3 regions of the Saccharopolyspora sp. NPDC000359 genome follow, and region 3 is predicted to be linked to each of the others. Evidence: riboswitches for the same ligand, from Rfam matches in the RefSeq annotation. Region 3 holds a riboswitch; each other region holds the start of a gene.
The links. A riboswitch is a leader RNA that binds a small molecule or an ion and turns the genes downstream of it on or off. The one in region 3 is predicted to bind cobalamin.
Positions count from the first base shown of each region.

Region 1 (4,137 bases), on a different contig from region 3:
TGCCGTGAGCACCGTCTCAGAGCTGGATCGCCCCACTCCCCTCAGGTTAGGCTCACCAAACTCCAGAACCGAGTGAACAGGTAGGAAGCACATGTTCCGTCCCCGCCGACTGCTCGCGGTGATCACCGCAGCGCTCGCCCTGGGCAGTGCCGCCGCGTGCGGCACGGCAGCCGAGCAGCCCGCCGCACCCGACGCTGGCGGACGCGTCGTCAACCACGCGAAGGGGCAGACCACGGTCGTGGGCACCCCGCAGCGGGTGGTCGTACTCGACACCGGCGAGTTGGACGCGGCGTTGGCGCTGGGCGTCAAGCCGGTGGGCACGGTGCTGCCGGACGCCAACCAGGACCTGCAGCCCTACCTGGCCGAGAAGGCCGGGGACATCGAGGTCGTCGGCACGATCGGTTCGCCGAACCTGGAGAAGATCGCCGCGCTCAAACCCGACCTGATCCTGTCCAGCAAGGTCCGCGACGACGCGAACTACGAGGCGTTGAGCAAGATCGCGCCGACGGTGTTCGCCGAGACCGTCGGCAAGCCGTGGAAGGAGAACTTCCTGCTCGACGCCAAGGCGCTGGGCAAGGAGGCCGAGGCCCAGCGGATCCTGGCCGACTACCAGCAGCGGGCCGCCGAGATCGGCAGGCAGCTCGGCGACCCGGCGGCCACCGAGGTCAGCGCGCTGCGGTTCCTGTCCGGCGAGTACCGGCTCTACGGCACCGGCTCCTACCTCGGCACGATCCTGGCCGACGTCGGGCTCGGGCGGCCAGGCAACCAGCGGTTCGACGGGACCCACACCAAGATCAGCCGCGAGCAGCTCTCCCAGGCCGACGGCGACCTGCTGTTCTACTCCGCCTACGGCGACAGGACCCGCGAGCAGATGAACGACGTGGTCGGCTCGGTGCAGTGGAGCACCCTCGAAGCGGTCCGCAGCGGCAGGGCCATCGAGGTCAACGACGACACCTGGTTCCTCGGGCTCGGCCCCCTAGCCGCCAACCTCGTCCTCGACGACCTCCAGAAGTACCTCAGCCAGCGCTGATCCCCGGCCCCGGCGCGCCCACCCCCGCGCGCCGGGGCCGCGCCAACGCGACGTGAGCAGCCGCGAGTCCGCTGCGCTGCGGCCGACGGCCTCGACCTGCGGTCACCATCGACCGGGGAGCGCGACACGTCGATATCTGCCCGTCCGCAACGACCCCGAACCCAAGATGTAGTGTGTCGCTCGCTGGTGGTTCACCGGAGCAATTCCGGTGAGGCAAGAGGGAACCCGGTGCGAATCCGGGACTGCCCCGCAGCGGTGAACGGGAACGACCGTCGTGACCCGCCTGCCCCATCCCGGGCAGCGGGTAAGAGCACTGGGCCAACGCCTGGGAAGCCACGACCAGTAGGCCGCCCGTGAGTCCGAAGACCTGCCACCGGCGCACGCGCAAGGCGTGCTGTCCGGGGCCTCGAGGGCGGGTCCGCGCGGACGACCGGCGACCCGTCTCGCCGAGGTCTCCCTGCGCGCGCTCGAAGGTCCACCGAGCTCGCGAGGGGAGAGAGCCAGTGACGGCGACACTCGACAACTGGACCGAGGTGTCCACCGCGGTCCACCAGGCCTGCGCCGGATTGCCCGGCGTGTCCGCCGAAGCCGTGCTCGACGAGGTGCGGCGCACCGGCTACGCGGGGATCAGCGACGACGAGCTCTCGCTGGCCCAGGTCATGGCGGCCCGCACCCTGATCGAGACCGAACCGAACTACTCGCAGGTCACCGCCCGCCTGCTGCTGAACCGGATGCGCCGCGAAGCGCTGGAGTTCCTCGGTGTCGACCAGGACGCCGACTACGCCGCGCACTTCGCCGAGTACGTGCGCCGTGGCGTGGCGCTCGAGCAGTTGGCCCCCGAACTGGCCACCTTCGACCTCGACCGGTTGGGCCGCGCGCTGGCGCCCGAGCGCGACCTGGAGTTCGGCTTCCTGGGGCTGCAGACCCTCTACGACCGGTACTTCCTGCACGAGGGCGGAGTGCGCTTCGAGCTGCCGCAGGCCTTCTTCATGCGGGTCGCGATGGGCTTGGCGCTGCGCGAGGACGACCGCGAGGCCCGCGCCATCGAGTTCTACCAGCTGCTGTCGTCGTTCGACTTCATGTGCTCGACGCCGACGCTGTTCAACGCCGGGACCACCCGGCCGCAGCTGTCCTCCTGCTTCCTGACCACAGTGGACGACGACCTGTCCGGCATCTTCCACTCGATCAGCAACAACGCCCTGCTGTCGAAGTACGCCGGCGGGCTCGGCAACGACTGGACGCCGGTGCGCGGCATCGGCGCGCACATCAGGGGCACCAACGGCAAGTCGCAGGGCGTCGTGCCGTTCCTGAAGATCGCCAACGACACCGCGGTGGCGGTCAACCAGGGCGGCAAGCGCAAGGGCGCGGTCTGCGCCTACCTGGAGACCTGGCACATCGACGTCGAGGAGTTCCTCGACCTGCGCAAGAACACCGGCGACGACCGGCGCCGCACCCACGACATGAACACCGCGAACTGGGTGCCCGACGAGTTCCTGCGCCGGGTCGAGGCCGACGAGCAGTGGACGCTGTTCTCCCCCGACGAGACCCCCGACCTGCACGACCGCTACGGCGCGGCGTTCGCCGAGCGCTACCGCGCCTACGAGCAGGCCGCCGACCGCGGCGAGATCGCGGTGTTCAAGCGGGTCCGCGCGGTCGACCTGTGGCGGCGGATGCTGACCATGCTGTTCGAGACCGGCCACCCGTGGATCACCTTCAAGGACCCGTGCAACCTGCGTTCCCCGCAGCAGCACACCGGGGTGGTGCACTCCTCGAACCTGTGCACCGAGATCACCCTGAACACCAGCGCCGACGAGGTCGCGGTGTGCAACCTCGGCTCGATCAACCTGGCCCGGCACGTCACGGCCGACGGCATCGACGCCGAGCGCCTGGAGCGCACCACCCACACCGCGGTGCGGATGCTGGACAACGTCATCGACATCAACTTCTACACGATCCCCGAGGCCCGCCGGTCCAACCTGCGACACCGGCCGGTCGGCCTGGGGCTGATGGGCTTCGCCGACGCGCTGTTCGCGCAGCGCATCGCGCCGTCGACGCCCGCCGCGGTGGAGTTCGCCGACCGCAGCATGGAGTTGATCAGCTACCACGCGATCAGCGCGTCCAGCGCGCTGGCGGCCGAGCGCGGTCGCTACGAGACCTTCGACGGCTCGCTGTGGAGCCGCGGCGTGCTGCCGATCGACTCGCTGGAGCTGCTCGCCGAAGCCCGCGGCGGCGACGTCGACCTGGACCGGTCGTCCACCTTGGACTGGGCGGCGCTGCGCGAGCGCGTGGTCCGCGACGGGATGCGCAACTCCAACGTGATGGCCATCGCGCCGACTGCGACGATCGCCAACATCTGCGGGGTCAACCAGTCCATCGAGCCCGTCTACCGGAACCTGTACGTCAAGGCGAACATGTCCGGCGACTTCACCGTGGTCAACCCGCACCTGGTAGCCGACCTCAAGCTCGCCGGGTTGTGGGACGAGGCGATGGTCGCCGACCTCAAGCTGCACGACGGCAGCCTGCTGCCGATCGAGCGGATCCCGCAGGAGCTCAAGGAGCTCTACGCCACCGCGTTCGAGATCGAACCGCACTGGCTGGTGGAGGCCGCGGCGCGGCGGCAGAAGTGGATCGACCAGGCGCAGTCGCTGAACCTCTACGTCGCCGCCCCCAGCGGCCGCAAGCTCGACGAGCTCTACCGGCTGGCCTGGCGCAAGGGCTTGAAGACCACGTACTACCTGCGCTCCACCAGCGCCACCCACGTGGAGAAGAGCACCCTGCGTGGAACCGACGGCAAGCTCAACGCCGTGCCCACCGCGGTCCCCGCGGCGACAGTCTGCTCCGTCGAGGACCCCGACTGCGAAGCCTGCCAGTGACGCATCCCCGCGATCTCAATGGAGATCAGACACCTGGTCCCCATTGAACTCGCGCACCAAGAACCCCTCCACCACCGCCCGTTCGCCCCGGGCCGGACGAACCCTCCCTTGGAGCATGACGAGCATGACCTCCCTGCAGTCCCCCTCCTCCGCAGGTCTCGGCGAGATCGACCGCTCCGGCGGGCGCGTCGACGTCAGCGAGAAGGCGATGATCAACGCCCGCGCCGACGTCAA
Region 1 is NZ_JBEPDU010000075.1:18,424-22,560, forward strand. Features, by position in the region: gene ABT324_RS31385 (ABC transporter substrate-binding protein) at 92-1,030, shown strand; cobalamin riboswitch at 1,201-1,419, shown strand; gene ABT324_RS31390 (ribonucleoside-diphosphate reductase subunit alpha) at 1,534-3,903, shown strand; gene ABT324_RS31395 (ribonucleotide-diphosphate reductase subunit beta) at 4,028-4,137, shown strand, end outside.
Region 1: another riboswitch for cobalamin. It lies ahead of ABT324_RS31390 (ribonucleoside-diphosphate reductase subunit alpha); the one in region 3 lies ahead of ABT324_RS30695 (hypothetical protein).

Region 2 (4,137 bases), on a different contig from region 3:
GGTGACCAGGGCGCCGAGACCGGAGATCACCAGCGCCACCTGCAGGATGCTCGCGGTGTGGATCCCGGCCAGCGCCAGCAGGCCCGCCCGGCGGCCGCGGTTCAGCGAGGTCCGCAGCAGCAGGAAGACGTCGACGCCGGGGGTCAGCACGACCACCACGCTGGCCACCAGGAAGGCGGGCAGCGGGGTCAGGTCCACGAGCACGGTTCCTCCTTCGCGACAGCGCACGGCACTGATCACTCGATTGGGTTTGATCTGTCACCTGGTCGGGCACAGTTCACGGACCCGGTGCTGGGAGGTGCTCCGAGTCCGCAGTGGCAGGGGAAGGACGAGCAGCGGTCGACGGTGACGCGCTCAGTAAAATTTCCCGACGCCGTCCATATTAACGAAATTTTTTCCTGTGACCGTGTGAGTTGTGCCTCGTAATGTTCGGGTGCCCGGATGACTACGGTGTGCCGTCGGCAAGATCGCTCGACGGCAGGAGGCGCGACGTGGCGCGTGGCAGGACCGGGACCGCATGGCGGGGACTCGTGATCACCGGTGCGGTGGCGGCGCTGGCCGGAGCGCAGCCCGCGACCGCGGGTGCGGCGGAACAACCGCAGGCGCGGGTGCTCGGCGGTGCCCCGGCCACCACCGACGAGGCCCCGTGGCTGGTCGCCCTGACCGACGACCACGGCCGCCAGTTCTGCGGCGGCACCCTGGTGACCCCGATCAAGGTGGTCACCGCCGCGCACTGCATGGTCGAGCCGCTCACCGGCGGCCAGCGCGGCCCGGACGAGCTGCGCGCGATCGCCGGGCGCACCGACCTGGAAACCCGCGAAGGTGAGGTCGCGGAGGTCGGCCAGGTCTGGGTGCACCCCGGGTTCCGGGGCTACACCAGCGGCGCCGACGTCGCGGTCCTGACCCTGCGCCAGCCGCTGACCCAGGGCGAGCTGCCGCTGGTCGACCAGGGCGACACCGAGCACTACCAGCCCGGCACCGTCGGCCGCGTCTACGGCTGGGGCAAGACCAGCGAGTCCGGCCCGCCCTCGACGACCCTGCAGGCGGTGGACGTCCCGATCACCACGGACGCGGCCTGCCGCAGCGCCTACCCGAACTACGACCCGCGGAGCATGTTCTGCGCCGGGGTGCCCGAAGGCGGCCGCGACGCGTGCACCGGGGACTCTGGCGGCCCGATCGTGGCGGACAACCGCCTGATCGGGGTCGTCTCGTACGGCACCGGTTGCGGTCGCCCGAACATCCCGGGCGTCTACACCCGCCTGTCCAGCTACGCCGACGAGCTCGCCGGGCAGCTCTGACTGGTGGGAGGACCGCGCGGCCCGGCCCAGGCTGGGCGCGTGGAAGATCAGGTCGAGCACCGCTGAAGTCCACGGCACCCGCTGCCGGAGCACCTCGCCCGGCGCCTCGGGGCGAGCGGGCAGCGGAGTGTTGTTGGCTACTCCGGTGCAGGTGAATGAGGGTTTCGAGACCCCGTTGTGATATCCAGGTAGGGATGACCCTCCAGCCGCTCGCGACCGCCGTCCACCGCGCCTACACCGCGGACCTGGACGCCGAGGACTTCTACCGGATGCTGCGCCTGCGCGTCGACGTGTTCGTCGTCGAGCAGGAGTGCCCGTACCCGGAGCTGGACGGTCGCGACCTGGAGGAGACCACCCGGCACTTCTGGATCGACTCCGCTGACGGCTACGTGCTGGGTTACCTGCGGCTGCTCGAAGACCCCGACGGCACCTTCCGGATCGGCCGGGTGTGCACCGCCAAGTCCGCGCGCGGGATGGGGCTGGGCCGCAAGCTGATGCGCGCCGCCGTCGCCGAGGTGCAGCACGCGCCCGCGGTCCTCGCCGCCCAGGTCTACGCCAAGGACTTCTACGGCTCCTTCGGCTTCGTCGTGACCGGCGAGGAGTACCTGGAGGACGGCATCCCGCACGTCGACATGCGCCGCGAGCCGCGCCGCCGCGCGTGACCGGAGGGGCACGACCCCGGTAGTGGTGCAGGTCTCGCCGGGGTGGTCGGCGGTTGGTCCGCCGCCCCGGTTCTGCGACGATGCTCCATGATCCGAATGCAAGGGGTGCGGCAGGAAGCCGGTGCGAATCCGGCACGGTCGGCGCCACTGTGACCGGGGAGCGACCCTCCCCCGAGAGCCACCGGGGAGACCTGGGAAGGCCGGAGGGGCGCGGAGATCCGGGAGTCAGGACACTGCGTCCCCTTGTTCCCGCCACCGGGGCGTCCGCACCCCGAGGAAGGAACCCGGCATGACCGCTGCTCCGCGATTCCCCTTCTCCGCCGTCGTCGGCCACGACGACCTGCGACTGGCACTGCTGCTCAACGCCGTGCACCCGCGCATCGGCGGGGTGCTGGTCCGCGGTGAGAAGGGCACGGCGAAGTCCACCGTGGTGCGCGCGCTCGCCTCGCTGCTGCCGCCCCTGGACGTGGTCACCGACTGCCGCTTCGGGTGTGCCCCGGGCCACCCCGACCCGCAGTGCCCGGACGGACCGCACGACTCGACCTCGACGCAGCGCCCGGCGCAGCTCGTCGAACTGCCGGTGGGCGCCACCGAAGACCGCCTGATCGGCTCGCTGGACCTGGAGCGCGCGCTGACCGAAGGCGTCCGCGCCTTCCAACCGGGCCTGCTGGCCGCCGCGCACCGCGGCGTCCTGTACGTCGACGAGGTCAACCTGCTGCACGACCACCTGGTCGACCTGCTGCTGGACGCCGCCGCGATGGGCCGCGCGCACGTCGAGCGGGAAGGCGTGTCGATCTCGCACGCGGCATCGTTCCTGCTGGTCGGCACGATGAACCCGGAGGAGGGTGAGCTGCGGCCGCAGCTGCTCGACCGGTTCGGCCTCACCGTGCAGGTCGCGGCCTCCCGTGAAGTCACCACCCGCACCGAAGTGGTGCGCCGCCGACTGGCCTTCGAAGCCGACCCGGTCGAGTTCGCCGCGAAGTGGGCCGACGCCGACGCCGAACTCGCCGCGCACATCCGCGCCGCCCGCGACCGCGTCGAGCAGGTGGCCCTGCCCGACGCCGAACTCCGACGGATCTCCGCGCTGTGCGCGTCCTTCGACGTCGACGGGATGCGCGCCGACCTCGTGCTGGCGCGCACGGCGATCGCGCACGCCGCCTGGCGCGGCGCCGACGAAGTCGCCGAGCAGGACGTCGAAGCAGCCGCCCGCCTCGCGCTGCCGCACCGCCGCCGCCGAGACCCCTTCGACGAACCCGGCATGGCCGAGGACCAGCTCGAACAAGCACTCGCCGAGGCGGCGGAGCACGCCGAGGGCGACGGCGACGAGCCCCCGGAGGGGCCGGACGGCCCCGACGGCGGCGGGCAGGCCCCGGACGAGCCGACGGAGCCGACCGGCGGAGGCGGCGCGGAGGAGCGCAGCGACGGGCGCGCCCCGGCGGACAAGGCGCCAGCGGCGCCGACGCCGGCGTTCCGGGCGCGGCTGCTGGAGGTGCCGGGGCTCGGCGACGGGGCGCCGGGACGGCGGTCGCGGTCGCGGTCGCGGAGCGGCCGGACGACGCGGTCGTCCACTGTGGAAGGGCATGGGGTGCACGTGGCCGCCACCCTGGCGGCTGCTGCGCCGCACCAGGTCGCGCGGGGGCGCAGCGGTCCGGGGCTGGTGCTGCGCTCGGACGACCTGCGGCGCGAGATCCGGGAGGGGCGCGAGGGCAACCTGGTGCTGTTCGCGGTGGACGCGTCCGGGTCGATGGCGGCCCGGGAGCGGATGTCCGCGGTCAGCGGTGCGGTCCTGTCGTTGCTGCGGGATGCCTACCAGCGGCGCGACAAGGTCGGAGTGGTTGCGTTCCGGGGTGCTTCGGCGGAGCTCGTGCTGCCACCGACGTCCTCTGTGGACATCGCTGCGGCGCGCATGCGCAACCTGCGCACGGGCGGACGCACTCCGCTCGCCGACGGGTTGCTGCAGGTCCAGCGGGTGGTGCAGCGGGAGCGGACGCGCGATCCGCAGCGCCGGGCGCTGGTCGTGCTGCTGACCGACGGGCGGGCCACCGTGGCGGTGGATTCCGGGCTGAGCGGGCGCGATCGCGCGCAGCGCGCGGTCGAGGACGCGCTGCGCGCCGCCGGGCTGGTGGCCGGGACGGGCGCGGCGTCGATCGTGGTGGACTGCGAGGACGGGATGGTCA
Region 2 is NZ_JBEPDU010000027.1:23,672-27,808, reverse strand. Features, by position in the region: gene ABT324_RS18390 (LysE family translocator) at 1-204, opposite strand, end outside; gene ABT324_RS18385 (S1 family peptidase) at 492-1,298, shown strand; gene ABT324_RS18380 (GNAT family N-acetyltransferase) at 1,493-1,960, shown strand; cobalamin riboswitch at 2,031-2,208, shown strand; gene ABT324_RS18375 (putative cobaltochelatase) at 2,250-4,137, shown strand, end outside.
Region 2: another riboswitch for cobalamin. It lies ahead of ABT324_RS18375 (putative cobaltochelatase); the one in region 3 lies ahead of ABT324_RS30695 (hypothetical protein).

Region 3 (4,137 bases):
CGCCGCCACCAGGCTGGAGACCAGGTAGTAGAAGCCGTAGTAGGTGCCCGCCAGGCGTTCGCTGCCCACGATCGGCAGCAGTTCCATCGCGAACGGGTTGGTGATCGCCATGCCGACCGTGAACAGCACCGTGGTCAGCAGGACCGGGAGGCACACCAGCGCGGTCCGCGCCCAGTCCGGTGCTCCCGGCGCGGGCGCGTCCAGCAGCGGGCTGGTCACCAGCACCGGGACGAACGACGCGCCCATGCACACCAGCCCGTGCGCCACCGAGCGTCCCGGCGTCCACCGGTCGCGGCACCAGCGGGTGATCCGCACCTGCCCGGCGATGCCAACCGCCGTGGACACCACGAACACCGCCGCCACCGACTCGGCCAGCCCGGAGACCCGCTGCGCCTCCAGCGGCAGCATCAGGTAGAGCTGGTTGTAGAGCCCGAAGTACGCCGAAAGCGCGAGTGTGAACAGCAGGAAGCGCCCGTTGGTGACGACTTCGCGCCAGCTGCCCAGGACACTGTCGCGCTGCGGTGCGAGATCCTGCTCGGGCAGCACCACGACCTGGGCCGCGGTCAGCACCGCGAAGGCGAGGCACGCCACCAGTGCGATCAGCCGGAAGTCGACGGCGAGCAGCGCGGCGCCGAGCAGCGGTCCGACCAGGGTGCCCGCGTGCGCGAAGACGTTGAACACCGCGAAGGCCTCGGCCCGCCGCTCCTCCCCCGCCTCGTGCATGAGGTACGTGCGGACCGCCGGGTTGAACAGCGCGCCCGCCAGGCCGGTGAGCACCGCGGCGGCGAACAGCCCGGGCAGTGAGGTGAACACGCCGAACAGCCCGAAGGAGACCACCCGCAGCGCGCAGCCGGTGATGATCATCGGGCGGCAGCCGAGCCGGTCCGCGGCGGTCCCACCGACCAGGAACATGCCCTGCTGGCTCAGGTTCCGGACGCCGAGCAGCAGGCCGATCACCGCCGCGCCGTAGCCCAGGTCCCGGCTCATGTAGGTCGCCAGGAACGGCAGCAGCATGTAGAAGCCCACGTTGATGCCGAACTGGTTGATCACCAGCAGCTGCGCGGCGCGCGACATCTGCCGGAACCCGCTCACCGGTCGTCCTCCCCGCACACCGCGCAGTCCACCCCGGCCCCGGTGCGCGCCGGGCAGGGGTCGACGACCGCCCGAGACCTGCTCCAACCCGGCTTGTCCACTTCGGACGGTTGGCGCGCTTCGGGGACCAGGCCGTGCTCGGCGACGTAGTCGTCGTCGAAGATGGTCTGCCAGTAGCGGTGCGGCCCGTCCGGGAACACCGCGCACACCGCGTCCGAGCTCAGCTCCTCGGCGCACCACGCGGCGACCACCGCGACCGCGCCGGTGCTCCACCCGCCGGTCACGAACGCCCCGGCGGCGAGCCTGCGGCAGGCGTCGGCCGCCTCCGCCGGGCCGATCCAGTGCACCTCGTCGAACACGTCGTAGGCGACGTTGCGCGGGTGGATGCTGCTGCCCAGCCCGCGCATCAACCGGTGCGCGGCGGGTTGTCCGAACACCGTCGACCCCGGCGAGTCGACGCCCACGACCTTGATCCCCGGCCACCGCTCGCGCAGGACCGGGGCGATCCCGGCGCTGTGCCCGCCGGTGCCGACGCTGCACACCACGGCGTCCAGGTGCTCGAACTGGGTGACGAGCTCGCGACCCATGGCGAGGTACCCGGCGGGGTTGTCCGGGTTCCCGTACTGGTCCGGCCAGTACGCGCCGGGCAGCTCCGCGAGCAGCTCAACCACCCGCTCCCGCCGGGCCCGCTGCCAGCCGCCCACCGGGTGCGGTTCCGCCACGACCTCGACGCGTGCTCCGTGCGCCCGCAGCAGCGCCCTGGTCATCCCGTCCAGCTCCCGGTCGGCCACAACCACCACCGGGTGACCGAGCGCCGTGCCGACGCAGGCCAGCCCGATGCCGAGGGTGCCGCTGGTGGATTCGACGATCGCGCCGCCGGGGCGCAGCTCGCCGCGGCTCCGAGCGCCCTGGACGAGCGCCAGCGCGGCCCGCGCCTTCATGCCGCCGGGGGCGAATCCTTCGAGCTTGGCCCAGAAACCGGGGTGCGGTCCGGGCAGCGGGGTGCCGATGCGCAGGACCGGGGTGTTGCCGATGAGGTCCAGGACCGACTGGCACCGGGGCCCGCCGTCGGTCCGGCTGAGGTCGAGTGCGGTCACCGCGGCTCACCTGCCTGGTAGTGGTGGAGGTCGGTGCTGTCCCCGGTCAGCCAGAAGAACGGGTAGGGCTCCGCGGACAGCGCGCGCACCTCGGCGCCGACCACCTCGCGGAGCACCGCGGCGCCGGTCTGCGCGAACATCACCAGCGGCAGGCCGCGGTCGCGGCAGAGCCCGGCGATGTCGTCGAAGGTGCCGTTGCCCAGCACCATCCCGGAGGCCAGGACGGCCTGCGCGCCGGAGATCGCCTCCCGGTGGTCGACGAGGACCGGTTCGCCCCACTCGGTGACCCCGCCCTTCAGGTCGCACGGGACCGGGCGGAACCCGCGTTCGCGCAGCGCGGCGAGCAGCGAGTTCACCACGCCGATCACCGCGACGTTGCCGCCCTCCGGCGCCTCGACGAGCTCGGCGACGGCGCGGGCGCGGGCCATCGACTTCTCCAGCGAGGTCCCGGCCGGGATGCGCACCCGCCGGGCGCCCGGGTGCTCGTCGTGCGGGACCTGGTTGGCCAGGTGGGCGTCGAGCACGGCGACCCGGACCGCCGGTTCCTCGTGCTCCAGTAGTTCGGCGGCGCTCCGGCCGACGAGGTCGCGCACCGAATCCGGGTCCAGCTGGCCCGGTTCCACGGCGCAGGAGCCCACCGCGCGACCGATCCGCACGCTGAGCACGCAATTGGCGTAGCCGGCGCTCCGGCCGCTGTGGTGTGCACTTTGGACGGTCAGGAAGACCACCGAGGCCCGGCTGTCCCGGAGGTGGCCGCCATCGGTGGCGCGAACCCGCTCGACCACTGCGCACAGGGCCGAGTGCCGGGTCCGGGTTGGGGAGGGTTGAGCAGGTGGCACAGGATGTCTCCACAGGAGTCAACGATCGGCGCGGCGAGCCGCACCGGCGGTGGGCTGGTGGCTCAGACCTGCGTGTCCGACGTCGTGGTGTGGAGCTCGGCTGGGCACCGCGGCGGGGCGGTGGCCAGCAGCGTTGGTGCGCGCTGCGGCACGTCGACTACCTCCTCCGGGGCTCCTCGACCCCGCGTGGATCGGCACGACGGCGTCAGTCTCCTGACTCGCGGATCCGCGCTAACCGCCTGCCTTCCCACCGCGGTCGCGGCAGTGGCGCACGTGGCGGCAGCTCCCCGTTCACAGTGGCGGGACCGTGCCGGATTCGCACCGGCTTCCTGCGCACCGTCGCATGAACTAGCGCGACGTTCGCAGCGCGCGGGCGGGGTGTCAAGGCATCCGCCGCCCAGATCACCCCGGTGCCGCGCGCCAGCACCCGTTCGGCTCCACTGAGGACCAATGACCGAAGTCCGAACGGGCCAAGGCGTTCGTGCTGCGCTCAGGTGGCCGCCCGACGTTCCAGCAGCACGGTGTCGCGCCAGACCCCGTGCTGCCGGGCGATGCGCTCGCGGACCCCCACGGTGCGGAACCCGGCCGCGTGGTGCATGGCCAGGCTCGCCGCGTTCTCCGGGAAGATCGAGTTCTGCAGCGTCCACAGGCCAGCGGCGTCGGCCGCGGAGACCTGCTCGCGCAGCAGGGCCTTGCCCACTCCCCCACCCCGGAAGGCGGCAGCGACCTCCGCCACTCCCGCGTAGCACGCGCGCTCGGAGACGGGTGCCAGCGCGGCCCAGCCCGCGACCGCGCCGTCGACCTCGGCGACCCACCGCTGGTCCGGGAGCCACTTTGCGTCCAGCACCTCGCGCGGCGGGACCTCGGTCTCGAAGGTGGCGTTCCCGGTGGCGATACCCTCGGCGTAGATGCGGCGCACCTCGGGCCAGTCCGCGTCGCGCAGGACCCGGACGACGACGTCGGTCGGGTGCAGCTGCGGGTCGGTGCGCACACCAGGAGTATCGGGAGGGCGTCAACCAGTTCACCCCGGCGCCACGCGGGTTTGACCTTCGAGCTGGTTGAAGGCCCAGAATCGCCCCTGTGGACGACGAACTCCTGAGCATCGGCGC
Region 3 is NZ_JBEPDU010000070.1:23,981-28,117, reverse strand. Features, by position in the region: gene ABT324_RS30705 (MDR family MFS transporter) at 1-1,092, opposite strand, end outside; gene ABT324_RS30700 (PLP-dependent cysteine synthase family protein) at 1,089-2,189, opposite strand; gene ABT324_RS30695 (hypothetical protein) at 2,186-2,854, opposite strand; cobalamin riboswitch at 3,213-3,384, opposite strand; partial or broken gene ABT324_RS30690 (GNAT family N-acetyltransferase) at 3,519-3,995, opposite strand; gene ABT324_RS30685 (DNA polymerase III subunit beta family protein) at 4,109-4,137, shown strand, end outside.